3 regions of the Bacillus xiamenensis genome follow, and region 3 is predicted to be linked to each of the others. Evidence: riboswitches for the same ligand, from Rfam matches in the RefSeq annotation. Region 3 holds a riboswitch; each other region holds the start of a gene.
The links. A riboswitch is a leader RNA that binds a small molecule or an ion and turns the genes downstream of it on or off. The one in region 3 is predicted to bind thiamine pyrophosphate.

Region 1: another riboswitch for thiamine pyrophosphate. It lies ahead of thiT (energy-coupled thiamine transporter ThiT); the one in region 3 lies ahead of tenA (thiaminase II).
Region 2: another riboswitch for thiamine pyrophosphate. It lies ahead of tenA (thiaminase II); the one in region 3 lies ahead of tenA (thiaminase II).

The regions. Positions count from the first base shown of each region.
Region 1 covers NZ_CP017786.1:2,624,534-2,628,935, forward strand. Annotated here, with positions in the region: gene BK049_RS13290 (GNAT family N-acetyltransferase) at 1-453, shown strand, start outside; gene BK049_RS19020 (hypothetical protein) at 413-601, opposite strand; gene thiT (energy-coupled thiamine transporter ThiT) at 694-1,269, opposite strand; TPP riboswitch at 1,367-1,469, opposite strand; rRNA gene BK049_RS13300 (16S ribosomal RNA) at 1,906-3,454, shown strand; rRNA gene BK049_RS13305 (23S ribosomal RNA) at 3,637-4,402, shown strand, end outside.
Region 2 covers NZ_CP017786.1:1,792,928-1,797,329, forward strand. Annotated here, with positions in the region: gene BK049_RS09070 (hypothetical protein) at 28-1,152, shown strand; TPP riboswitch at 1,209-1,312, shown strand; gene tenA (thiaminase II) at 1,400-2,086, shown strand; gene BK049_RS09080 (ECF transporter S component) at 2,083-2,682, shown strand; gene BK049_RS09085 (ABC transporter ATP-binding protein) at 2,657-4,255, shown strand; gene BK049_RS09090 (energy-coupling factor transporter transmembrane component T family protein) at 4,245-4,402, shown strand, end outside.
Region 3 covers NZ_CP017786.1:479,714-484,115, forward strand. Annotated here, with positions in the region: gene thiS (sulfur carrier protein ThiS) at 1-14, opposite strand, end outside; gene thiO (glycine oxidase ThiO) at 11-1,123, opposite strand; gene tenI (thiazole tautomerase TenI) at 1,107-1,724, opposite strand; gene tenA (thiaminase II) at 1,699-2,409, opposite strand; TPP riboswitch at 2,488-2,597, opposite strand; gene BK049_RS02430 (monovalent cation:proton antiporter family protein) at 2,651-4,402, opposite strand, start outside.

The sequences.
Region 1 (4,402 bases), 1.5 Mb from region 3:
TTGGATGCTTTAAATGTAGAGGAGCGGGAAGAGAGCTGGAGAAGCAGATCGCTTGAAGGCACATTTGTCGCAGAAGATGCGGACGGAGTATTTGGTTTTGCTTCCTTTGGAAAACAGCGTGATGAGCGCTATTCAATATATGATGGTGAGCTTTATGCCATCTATTTGTTGCAGCAAAAACAGAAATCAGGAGCGGGCATGGCTCTGATTGCAAAAGGTGTGGATTATTTACTAAAGAAAGGCTATCAAAATATGCTGCTTTGGGTATTTGAGCAGAATTCAGCGAAGCAATTTTATCAAAAGCTTCAACCTAGTTTTGTCGTCACCAGCCAATTCGAGCTGGCTGGTGAGAACCATGAGGAAATTGGGTATGGATGGGAGTTGTCTGTACTAAATGATCATGTACACCGAATTATATCGTCAGCTTCCAGTAATAATGAGAGAAAAAAGTAAAAAGTGTGGCGAGTAAAATATAAGAGATAAAAGGAGCAGCCTCTACTTTTCCTTTCACAGCTGCTATTTTTAATGCCTCATAGAAACTGGCCAAAAAGTAGGCAAGACTAAGAATATAGCAGCACAGCATAATGGAGTAAGAATTCATTGGCGCACCTCCAGCTTAAAATCTTCTACTATTAATAGATTCAATAGAGCAGAAAATTATGCATAAAAAAATAACCTGCTGAAAAAGCCAGGTTATTTTTGTTGAGGAAAAACCAAACGAGACGCACTAGGGATGAGTAAACAAAGAACAATACTACAAATGATAAATGAAGGAACCATATATGTGCTGTTATATAATAAAGAGTATAGCCATCCTGGCGTTCCTTTTGGTGCATTGTGAGAAAAGAAAACAACGCCAGAAATAAAGAACGTCAGCAGCCTGAAGAAACTGGCGGTAAAGACAGATAGAGTAATATAGAAGAATTGTTTCTTTCGTTTTTTATCCTGAAGGGCTTTTTTAATTGATCCTGAGAATAGCCCACTTAAACAAATCACTACAGATGCGACAAAGTAATCGAGGAATCCTTGTACAGGTGTGGCGATGATAGGACTATTCATCAGCTGTAGTCCAGCGATTAACACCCCGATGATAAACCCAGTAGACACTCCCCATCTAATAGACATGAGAATAACAGGAATCATGATCAGCGCAATTGACCCGCCGTTCGGCATTCTTAAAAAGAGACCTGATAAATAATCTAATACAAGTGCAAGAGAAGTCATGATGGCGATCTCCATCAGTCGTACTAATTGATTTGATTTCTGCATAAAAAAATCCCCTTTTCACGAATTGTGCAAGGAGAGACCATGTCAGGATGAGTATGTGATTCATAGAAAAACATATCGGCTTGGATACAGTGCATGTATGCAAGTGATTCCACATTCCTACTTCAGTATTAACTGACAGGTTCAAAGGGTCAGAACAACGAATTGTTCACTCTCAGCACAAAGCTCCCCCTGCGGTTATTTAGTTTCAATCTATTATAAATATACTAAAGACCTACAGGATCAACAATAGTGAATTACTGAGAGAACCACTTTTTATATCTATATATAGAAAGAAATGAGGAAAAATAAATTATTTAGAGAAAATACTTGTTTCTTATTTCAAAAGGTGTTATATTTGTATTCGCCGCTGAAACAGCGCGGTTGAGAAATAACATTCGAGAAAAAAGTTATTGACTTCATCTTGATAGAATGTTATATTAATAAAGTCGCCTCTGAGCGATAACGAAAATGATCTTTGAAAACTAAACAAGACAAAACGTACCTGTTAATTCGAGTTTTAATAAAAAAATCCTATGAAACATCATAGGTAGTCAGTCAAACTGACGAGGCAGGAAATGATCACATGCTAAGTTCGCTACATCGTGTAGCAACGCATGTGTGATATGCATCCTGCATACCTCGGAGAGTTTGATCCTGGCTCAGGACGAACGCTGGCGGCGTGCCTAATACATGCAAGTCGAGCGGACAGAAGGGAGCTTGCTCCCGGATGTTAGCGGCGGACGGGTGAGTAACACGTGGGTAACCTGCCTGTAAGACTGGGATAACTCCGGGAAACCGGAGCTAATACCGGATAGTTCCTTGAACCGCATGGTTCAAGGATGAAAGACGGTTTCGGCTGTCACTTACAGATGGACCCGCGGCGCATTAGCTAGTTGGTGAGGTAACGGCTCACCAAGGCGACGATGCGTAGCCGACCTGAGAGGGTGATCGGCCACACTGGGACTGAGACACGGCCCAGACTCCTACGGGAGGCAGCAGTAGGGAATCTTCCGCAATGGACGAAAGTCTGACGGAGCAACGCCGCGTGAGTGATGAAGGTTTTCGGATCGTAAAGCTCTGTTGTTAGGGAAGAACAAGTGCAAGAGTAACTGCTTGCACCATGACGGTACCTAACCAGAAAGCCACGGCTAACTACGTGCCAGCAGCCGCGGTAATACGTAGGTGGCAAGCGTTGTCCGGAATTATTGGGCGTAAAGGGCTCGCAGGCGGTTTCTTAAGTCTGATGTGAAAGCCCCCGGCTCAACCGGGGAGGGTCATTGGAAACTGGGAAACTTGAGTGCAGAAGAGGAGAGTGGAATTCCACGTGTAGCGGTGAAATGCGTAGAGATGTGGAGGAACACCAGTGGCGAAGGCGACTCTCTGGTCTGTAACTGACGCTGAGGAGCGAAAGCGTGGGGAGCGAACAGGATTAGATACCCTGGTAGTCCACGCCGTAAACGATGAGTGCTAAGTGTTAGGGGGTTTCCGCCCCTTAGTGCTGCAGCTAACGCATTAAGCACTCCGCCTGGGGAGTACGGTCGCAAGACTGAAACTCAAAGGAATTGACGGGGGCCCGCACAAGCGGTGGAGCATGTGGTTTAATTCGAAGCAACGCGAAGAACCTTACCAGGTCTTGACATCCTCTGACAACCCTAGAGATAGGGCTTTCCCTTCGGGGACAGAGTGACAGGTGGTGCATGGTTGTCGTCAGCTCGTGTCGTGAGATGTTGGGTTAAGTCCCGCAACGAGCGCAACCCTTGATCTTAGTTGCCAGCATTCAGTTGGGCACTCTAAGGTGACTGCCGGTGACAAACCGGAGGAAGGTGGGGATGACGTCAAATCATCATGCCCCTTATGACCTGGGCTACACACGTGCTACAATGGACAGAACAAAGGGCTGCGAGACCGCAAGGTTTAGCCAATCCCACAAATCTGTTCTCAGTTCGGATCGCAGTCTGCAACTCGACTGCGTGAAGCTGGAATCGCTAGTAATCGCGGATCAGCATGCCGCGGTGAATACGTTCCCGGGCCTTGTACACACCGCCCGTCACACCACGAGAGTTTGCAACACCCGAAGTCGGTGAGGTAACCTTTATGGAGCCAGCCGCCGAAGGTGGGGCAGATGATTGGGGTGAAGTCGTAACAAGGTAGCCGTATCGGAAGGTGCGGCTGGATCACCTCCTTTCTAAGGATATATGGAGCAGTGTGCGTTTTGGTCTTGTTTAGTTTTGAAGGATCATTCCTTCAAAACATGTCTCTAGCGAGACAGGATTGTTCTTTGAAAACTAGATAACAATAAGTAATACATTCACATTGAATGCAATGCAAAGTTCATCACACATAGTGATTCTTTCTAAAGTAAGAAATGGTTAAGTTAGAAAGGGCGCACGGTGGATGCCTTGGCACTAGGAGCCGATGAAGGACGGGACGAACACCGATATGCTTCGGGGAGCTGTAAGCAAGCTTTGATCCGGAGATTTCCGAATGGGGAAACCCACTGCTCGTAATGGAGTAGTATCCATACTTGAATACATAGAGTATGAGAAGGCATACCCGGGGAACTGAAACATCTAAGTACCCGGAGGAAGAGAAAGCAAATGCGATTCCCTGAGTAGCGGCGAGCGAAACGGGAACAGCCCAAACCAAGAGGCTTGCCTCTTGGGGTTGTAGGACACTCTATACGGAGTTACAAAGGAATGATATAAGCGAAGAGGTCTGGAAAGGCCCGCCAGAGAAGGTAACAGCCCTGTAACTGAAATGTCATTCTCTCCAGAGTGGATCCTGAGTACGGCGGAACACGTGAAATTCCGTCGGAATCCGGGAGGACCATCTCCCAAGGCTAAATACTCCCTAGTGACCGATAGTGAACCAGTACCGTGAGGGAAAGGTGAAAAGCACCCCGGAAGGGGAGTGAAATAGATCCTGAAACCGTGTGCCTACAAGTAGTCAGAGCCCGTTAACGGGTGATGGCGTGCCTTTTGTAGAATGAACCGGCGAGTTACGATCCCGTGCAAGGTTAAGCAGAAGATGCGGAGCCGCAGCGAAAGCGAGTCTGAATAGGGCGCATGAGTACGTGGTCGTAGACCCGAAACCAGGTGATCTACCCATGTCCAGGGTGAAGTTCAGGTAACAC
Region 2 (4,402 bases), 1.3 Mb from region 3:
CCAAATAAGGGAAAAGGGGATGTTCCTGTGAGAGCATTTTACGTAAAAATCACCGCTGCCTTACTATCTATTTTATTGGTAACAGGCTTATTTTCACCAGCCATAAAAGCGGAAGATACACCAAAACCAAATGGAAAAATGTCGCCGCTTACAGAAAAAGCCATTCAGCAAGTGCAAGAGTCATTTGTCAAGCAAGATAAAGGAACGGCGATTCAACAAAAGCAAGTGAAAAAATCGTTTAAAGTAGATAAGAAAAACGGGGTGAGTATTAAACGAAAAGCCGCTGCCGATGGAAAGTTGCGTACGTCTGCTGTTCGCTCGATTGATGGACTAGCCATCAATCAATCGTCTGTTTTAAACGAGGAAGATCCAGTTGATTTATGGTTTTTAAGCACATCGTCACCTCAGGCGCTTATTAGCCGGATTACTTCTCCAAATGCTGATTATTTCGTCCAATTATTTGTGGTTGATTTTGAAGCAGATCAAGCCTATCCGACGGATCTCATTCAGCCGGCAGGAAGCCTGCTTGGATTAACCAATTTACCGGCTGGTGATTACGCATTCGGTATCACCAGCGGAGGAGACTTCGGAGACGCCTACACGTTGCAGGTTAATGCGAAAAATCCACCCAATTTCACAGGTGCTGTATCCCTATCGTCAACCTTGCAATACTTTGTCGCTGAGTATGAAAATGGAGACGTCTTTGCGAACGGTGCAAAAGTGTATAACAACCAATCAAAGACGGCGGATTATCAATGGGAGCGTGTATTTTATTTCTCCTATGATGGAAAATATGAACAGAGAACCCATTCTATTTCAAGCGTGAAAGTGAAAAGCATTTCGACACCAGTGTCGTACTCAGCCCCTTATGCGAGCTCATCTGAGGCCATTCTCGTTTACTTAGATGTGGAGACATTGTTTATGTACCATCAATCTTCGTTTGCTAGCGGACAATACTACCATGATACCTTTGTGGATACACTCGGGAAGACAACGCCAAGGCGTTTAGACATTGATGATCTGACAAATTACGGTGATCATATATTGGCTGTTGATTTAAAAACAGGAAAGCCAATTGATTTCTTCAGTGTCCTGAATTTCTACTATGCTGCAGGAATCGAGAAGCTACCAACAATCAAAACATTGAATTAAGATAGGCGGTTGACATCAAATCGCCACATGTGTAGAGTAAAGATAATTAAATGACAAAAGTCCACTAGGGGAGTCATGTATGACTGAGACAAGAGAAAATCTTGGACCCTTTGAACCTGATCTAGTTTGTACTAGCGGAGGGAAGTGGAGCTGGACCTTGTCTTATTCATGATTGAATCGATAAGAAGGCCGCTCCATTTGGGGTGGCTTTTTCATTTATTCAACTGAAGAAGAGGAGGCTTTTTTTATGACATTTTCAACGCAATTAAGGCAAGAAGCAGAACCATTATTTGAAGCCATTTATCAGCATCCGTTTGTCAGAGGACTTGCAGTAGGAAAGCTGGAAAAGGAGCAGATCATTCATTACGTCAAACAAGATGCAGAATATTTAAATGCTTTTATTAAAATTTATGCGGCGGCAATCAGCCGGTGTACAGACAGAGAGGATATTCGCTTTTTCCACCAACAGATGGCGTTTGTACTCGATAGTGAGACGCATCCTCATCAAAACCTTTGCCGAGTAGCAGGTGTAGCATATGATGAGCTTCAGGGTGCTTCTTTGGCGCCAAGCGCTCACCATTATATTCATCACATGCTGCAAGTCGCTCAGGAAGGCACACTTGGAGAAATCATTGCAGTGCTGCTCCCGTGCCCTTGGACTTATTGGGAAATAGGCAAACGAATGCTCTCAGATGTGCAGCCTGACACAGCCCATCCGTTTTATGAGTGGATCACGTTTTATGGCGGGTTAACGGACTCTGTCACAGTGGAGCTTTGCAAACGACTTGATCAGTGGGCAGAAGAAGCAAGTGAGAAAGAAAAAGAGAAAATGAAACAGCACTTCATCTTAAGCTGTCAACTTGAGTATCAATTTTGGGAAATGGCCTTTACTGTGGAAGAGTGGCCAGTCCAAATGGAGGTGCATTCTTCATGACGTGGAAAATGAAAGAAGTCGTTCTTGCTGTCATTTTATCTGTAGCGTGCGGTGTCATCTATTTAGGGTGGTCGACTCTTTATTTACCGATTACAGCACTTGTTGGCCCAGCAGGGGGCAGCATCATGTTCGGAATTTGGGTCATTGCCAGTCCAATCGTTGCTTACATTATCCAAAAGCCAGGAGCTGCACTCATCGCAGAAACAGCTGCCGCCGCCGTAGAATTACTGACAGGCAGCCACTTTGGTCTTTCTGCGCTGCTGATTGGTATATGTCAAGGCTTTGGGGCAGAAATCGCCTTCGCGCTTTTTGGCTATCAGCGATATCGCATGTGGACACTCATGCTGTCTGGTGCCTTTGCAGCAGTAGGAGCGATGGTATATAGCCTGATTGCCAATGGCTTTGGTTATTACACCCCTCAAGTGCTACTCATGACACTTGTCACTCAAATCATCAGTGGCATGCTACTCGGTGGATGCTTAGCAAAGGTTGTAGTGGATGCCTTATCTAAAACTGGTGTATTGAATCAATATGCCATTATGAAAGAAAAACGAAATAAGGGTGAACAGCATGGATTCATTTCTCGCGTGCAGTAACCTTACTGTCCGTTTTTATGAACAGACGAACCCCGTGCTCCATCAAGTATCTCTTTCTATTCAAAAGGGGGAAAAGGTGCTGATTTTAGGACCAAGCGGAAGCGGAAAATCCACGCTCATTTCGGTGCTTGCTGGAATCATTCCAGAACATATGGAAGCTCATGTACAGGGAGAAGTGATGTTGCAAAGACATACAGGTGTCATGTTTCAAGACCCAGACGCCCAGTTTTGTATGCACCGAGTCAATGAAGAAATTGCGTTTAGCCTAGAGAACCGCTCTGTGCCTCGTGAAGAAATGGATGACATCATTCAACATCTCATGCAAAAGGTAAAGCTGGATGTCGCTCCAAATACAGATATTCATACATTATCTGGCGGCATGAAGCAGCGGCTGGCGCTTGCTTGTTTACTAGCGCTAGAGCCAGATGTCCTGTTCTTTGATGAACCGACTGCACAGCTTGACCCAGCAGGACGAATGGAGGTATTTCAACTGCTTCAGCAGCTTTCTGCTGATCAGGATCAAACGATGATTTTTGTGGAGCATGTGTTAGACGGTGTGATCGAGTGGATGGATCGGGTGATTTTATTAGACCATCAAGGCCGTATTATAGCAGATGGACGTCCAAAAGACGTGATGAAAGCGTTTGGGGAAGAAATGAAAGAGGCAGGAATTTGGCGTCCGAAAATATTTCCCGAGAAATGGTCCACAGTCGTACAAGATCCATTTCATCCACTAAGCCAAACACTCATGCAAACCTTTGAGGCAAGAAAAGAGCGGCATGAGAAAGTCTCATCAATAGATGGAGAGACAATCCTTCGAACCGAACACCTTCAACTAAGCTACGGGAAAAAAAGGATTATAGATGACCTGCAGCTAGACATAAAAGCAGGCGATTGGGTTGCGATCATCGGTGAAAATGGAAGCGGGAAAAGTACGTTTCTTAAACATGTCATACGTTTAGAGCCATTAAAAAAAGGCCACATTTTCTTAAAAGAAAAACATCTAAAAAAGTGGTCTGACCGATCACTATATGAAGAGGCGGGCTTTGTATTTCAAAATCCTGAACTTCAATTTATACAGGACACAGTGTTTGATGAAATCGCATTTGGTGGAAGACAGCGAAATTGGCCAGAATCAGTGGTGCAAGAAAAAACGAATCAGCTATTAGTAGAGTTCGGCTTAGAGAAGCATGCAAACGCGCATCCATTCACCTTAAGTTTAGGGCAGAAAAGAAGACTAAGTGTCGCCACGATGCTTCTTTTCGATCAGGATGTACTCCTTTTAGATGAACCGACCTTCGGGCAGGACGAGAAAACGGCGAAGGAGCTAATCAGACGTCTGAAAGAGCGTCAACGGCAAGGCACCACTATTATCATGGTCACACATGATATGGAGCTCGTCGATGCGTGCGCTGATCAGGTACTTCTTTTTCATCAAGGGGAGCATGTGTATGATGGGACGCCTTTCGATTTATTTTCAAATCAGGAACTCGTCAATGGTTATCAGCTGAGAGTGCCTTTGCATTACCGCTATGTGGTTGAAAGAAAGGAAGTGCTTACGCTTGCAAAGTAATCATTCCTTTCTATCCACTGTGAATCCAGTCGTGAAATTACTCGCTCATCTCCTTGCGATGTGCTGTCTGATGGCCATTTCCGATCCTAAAACAACGTTCGTCATCTGGTTTTTGGCCCTTGGCATCGGGCTTGTCTTAGGCGGCTG
Region 3 (4,402 bases):
AATTGAATTTTCATACGAACAATGCCTCCTTTCGGCCAATACGAAACGCATGAAGCCATTCTTCATTGACAGGCTCGCCTACTATCAGATCGCGAATGATTTCACCGGTAATGGGCGCAAGTAAAATGCCATTTCGGTAATGTCCAGCCGCAAAAAGAATACGCTCATCTTCTGGGTGTCTTCCGATATAGGGATGCCGGTCGCTTGTCGCTGGACGAAGACCTGCCCAGCATTGATCAATTGGCATCTCCTGAATGGATGGCATTAGCTGAGACGCTTTTTTGATAACAGTTTCAATGCCGCCAAGTGTCGGAATCGCCTGCCAGTCATTCGGCTTCATCGTTGCACCAATGATCAGCTTGCCGCTATCTCTTTGAACGATATAACAATGATCATGATAAATGGTGTGTGCAAGTGCTGGACCGTTATTCCACACAGACACGCATTCTCCTTTTACTGGATAGAGAGAATGCGAGAATCCCATTTCCTCAAAAAAACGGCCAGACCATACACCACTTGCTACAGTCAGATGATCACATGTGAATGTGCCTCCAGCTGTTCTAACAGTCAATGCTTCTTTGCCCGTCTTCACTTCGATAACAGGCGTAAACTCCTTCACATCTGCCCCGTACCGAACAGCCGCCTGCCATAATGCCCTGCATACCGCATACGGTTCCACATGCACATCATCTTCAATCAAGCCTGCTCCTATGATGTCATCTGTGATTTGAGGGATGCGTTTTTTTACGCTGCTTGCTTCAAGCCATTCAAATGTGGGCAGATGCTGCATTCGGCAAAGTGCACGCTTTTCGTGTTCTGTAAAAGCCACCTTCATAATGCCGCCCGCTGATGCCCGTATATCAATGCCCGATTCATGCTGAAGATCGACTTTTAATTTTTTATATAGAGCCTGACTTCTTCTCCCTACTTGAAAGAAAATATCCTCATCACCTTCTCCTTCAGCATGTGCACCCAGCATACCAGCGGCCGCACTCGTTGTTTGCTTTCCTACCTCATTTGCCTCAAGTAAAAGGGCTTTCTTTCCTGCTTTTGCAAGATGATAGGCGATTGACATCCCTATGATTCCACCACCAATAATCACAACGTCATAATGCTTGTTCATAAGGATTCTCCTTTCGCTTTTGAGAAAATGCTTGTGCCATCTTGCGCGGCTGAGGATGAGTAAAAATACCGGACATGACCGCTATTCCTTTTAAATCAATATGCATCAATTCTGGCAGTCGATCAGGCGTTATGCCACCAATCACGACCACCGGAATGGACAGCGCAGAAGTCAATTCTTCCACAAGCTTGATGCCTCTCGCCTTTCGTCCGGGTTTACATGCGGTAGCATATACGTGCCCAAATATGACATACTCTGCCCCGTTCTTCTCGGCTGCTTTGGCTTCTTCTATCGAATGAACAGACACCCCCGCATGCAAGTGAGGAAATTTTTGTCTCAATTCCTTTGGCGAAAAGCTGTGGCCTGGAAGGTGCACACGGTGAATATTGGTGAGCAGTGCAACGTCGACTCGGTCATTGATGATAAGCTTCTCTTTCGGAACGCCTTCTGCAAGGAGTTGTTTCACGAGATGAACAAGCTCACTTGCTGTTTTAGACCGTTCCCGTATATGAATAAAGTCTACTTCAGGCTCAACGGCTTTTATTTGATTGATCAGCTCGCTCACAGAAAGTGAATCATTTGTCACTGCGTGGAGTTCCATTTGCACCAACCCCATCTAAGCATGCTGTTTGCCACGTTTCTTTTTCATACGCCATCTCCCAAAAATGGTACTCGTAATAGCTTGAAATCACAAAATTTTCTTTCATATTGGCCCGTACATGTTCTGGCGCTCTTTCCGCGAGTTCATCAAAGCGGTTGACCTGTTCAAACACAAGCTCTTTAAACCAATCCCCTCCGTATGTCAAAATCCACTCTTGATAAATCGGATGGTCAGGTGTTGTTTGTTTCAGCTTTTCCCCCACCTCATAATATAGCCAGTAACACGGCAGTAACGCGGCTAAAACTTCTTCAAAGCGGCCGCTTTTCACAGAACGATACATATGAGAGGTATATGCATAAGCAGTTGGAGAAGGCTTAAAGCTGGCGAGTGCTTCATCAGAGATCTGAAGCAGTTCTGTAAATTTTCTATGCAGCGATAGCTCTGCTTCATACGTGCCTTGTGCATGATACGCCATTCTGCCTGTCGTATGTAAGTCCTCACTAATGGCCGCTCCATACGACTGTACTTTTGCGAAATGAGTTAAATAATACGAATCCTGCATCACATAATAGGTGAAACGATCGAGTGAAAGTGTGCCATCTCCGATCCCTTTTACAAAAGGATGTGTAAAGCTTCCATTCCACCAAGTCGCTGCTGTCTCTTTACATTCATTTGAAAATGTCATGTTCCTCTCCTCCTGTTTTTCCATATAAAAAAACCACTTTCCGCGTGGAAAGTGGTTTGGAATTTGTAAAAAGCATAGTCAAACACCGCACCACTTCCCTACGCAGGTATGAACCTGTTCAGGTAATGAGGGTCTAAAAGTCGACACTTTTATCTCAGCCCTTTTAAAGGACTCCCCTAGTGGATCAAACTTATCATGTTGTACCTCTATCTTAATCAGGAATTGTTCATCGGTCAAGGGCTCATTGCAACTCTAACTGCGCTCTAAGTCCTGCCACATACTCCCGAGAGCCCGACACAAGCACGCGGTCACCGCTTCTAAGCGTTGTATCACCATGCGGTACTAAACTGTCTACTCCTCTAAAAATACGGACAAACACCAAATCGCCGGTAAAAGGAAATTCCCTCAGCATGACATTATGATACCGATGATTGTTCATTTGAATTTGATACAAAGAAGAATCCTCATTCGTTAACAAACGAATCGCATCAGGTGCTTCAATCAATGCCCTTAGCACCGTTTTAGATGAAAGAAAGTTAGAAAACGTATCAATGCCTGCTTCCTTTAATGTCAGCTCTGTCTCCGCTTTGTTCACACTGGCAATGACTTGTTTGGCACCTGCTTCTTTTGCAAATAAAGCAATTTCCTTATTTTTCGTTTCACTGCCTGTTGCCACAACGAGCACATCTTCTTGGCCAATCCCTGCCTGTCTCAGCGTCTCATCGTCATATTGTTCAATCGCTTCAACTTCAAAGATCGAGTCAGCAAGAAGGGCTTCTTTATTTTCTTGAAAGACATGCAAAATACGAATGTCATATTCATCCTGATGCAAATCAAGTGTCACTGGTAAGGTCAGCTGATTAGCCCCAATAAAAGTCACACGCTTTTTATGATTGGTTTCACGTTCTTGTTTAAATAGTGCCTTAAACCAAACAGGGGTGAAAATACTCGTCAACACAGCAACTAAAATAAGCGCTCCTGACATTTTATGATCAATGACACCAAGCCGCTCACCAATCGTCGCAGCTGCAATGACAAGAGATAATGTCGAGGTTAATAAAAAACCAGCGCCGACGACCTTTTTCATGTCATACCATTTTTTCAAATAAAGAATCGGGACGAGCTTACTAAGCAATAATGCCATAAACAGCAGTGGAATCATGATCAAAATGGTTGGATCTTTAAAGAGTGCCCATATATTCAGGTCCACACCGACCATCACAAAAAAGATTGGGATCAAAAATCCGTATCCAAATGAGTCCAGCTGCTGAACGATCTCTTTATTAGGCGAAAGAAGAGACACAAGCACACCAGCTAAAAATGCGCCCAGAATATTTTCAGCACCGAGTGATTCAGATAAGGCAACTAAGACTATAATGAGAGTAAAGATAGCTCTAGTCCCAATTTGCACCGTTCCTTTTGACATGGACTGAAAAATGGATTTTGTCTTAAATACTCGGCCAAATAAATAAAGAAGAATACCCGCAGCAAATAATAATAAGAGCAGCCACATGTTCCCTGTTCCATCGCCATAAATGGAGGAAAACACAGCAAGTAAAATCATCGTCACCAAATCAGCAATGACAGCCACAAGCAAAATGATTTGACCAATATTTGTCTGCATCAGCTTTTCCTCTTTTAAAGTTGGAACCACTACACCTAATGAAATCGTGGAAATAATAAGCGTCATTAAAAAGGCATTTTGGATAAAACCTGCAAGCACAAACGCATAGGACAGGATAAAGGAAATACAAAATACGCCAAGAAAAATAATGGTCGCTGCTTTAAATGTATTTGGTTCTTTTAAACCATTGGGCAGTTCTCGTGCTTTCTTCTTAGATTCAAAAGAAGAAAAATCTATTTCAAGTCCGCTTAAAAACATAAGAAAAATAAACCCTAGCATGGATAATGTATCTAGCCATGCGTCATGTTCAACAACTAGTTGAAGACCGCTTTTTCCAATGATGAGCCCCATGATAATTTCGGCGACAAC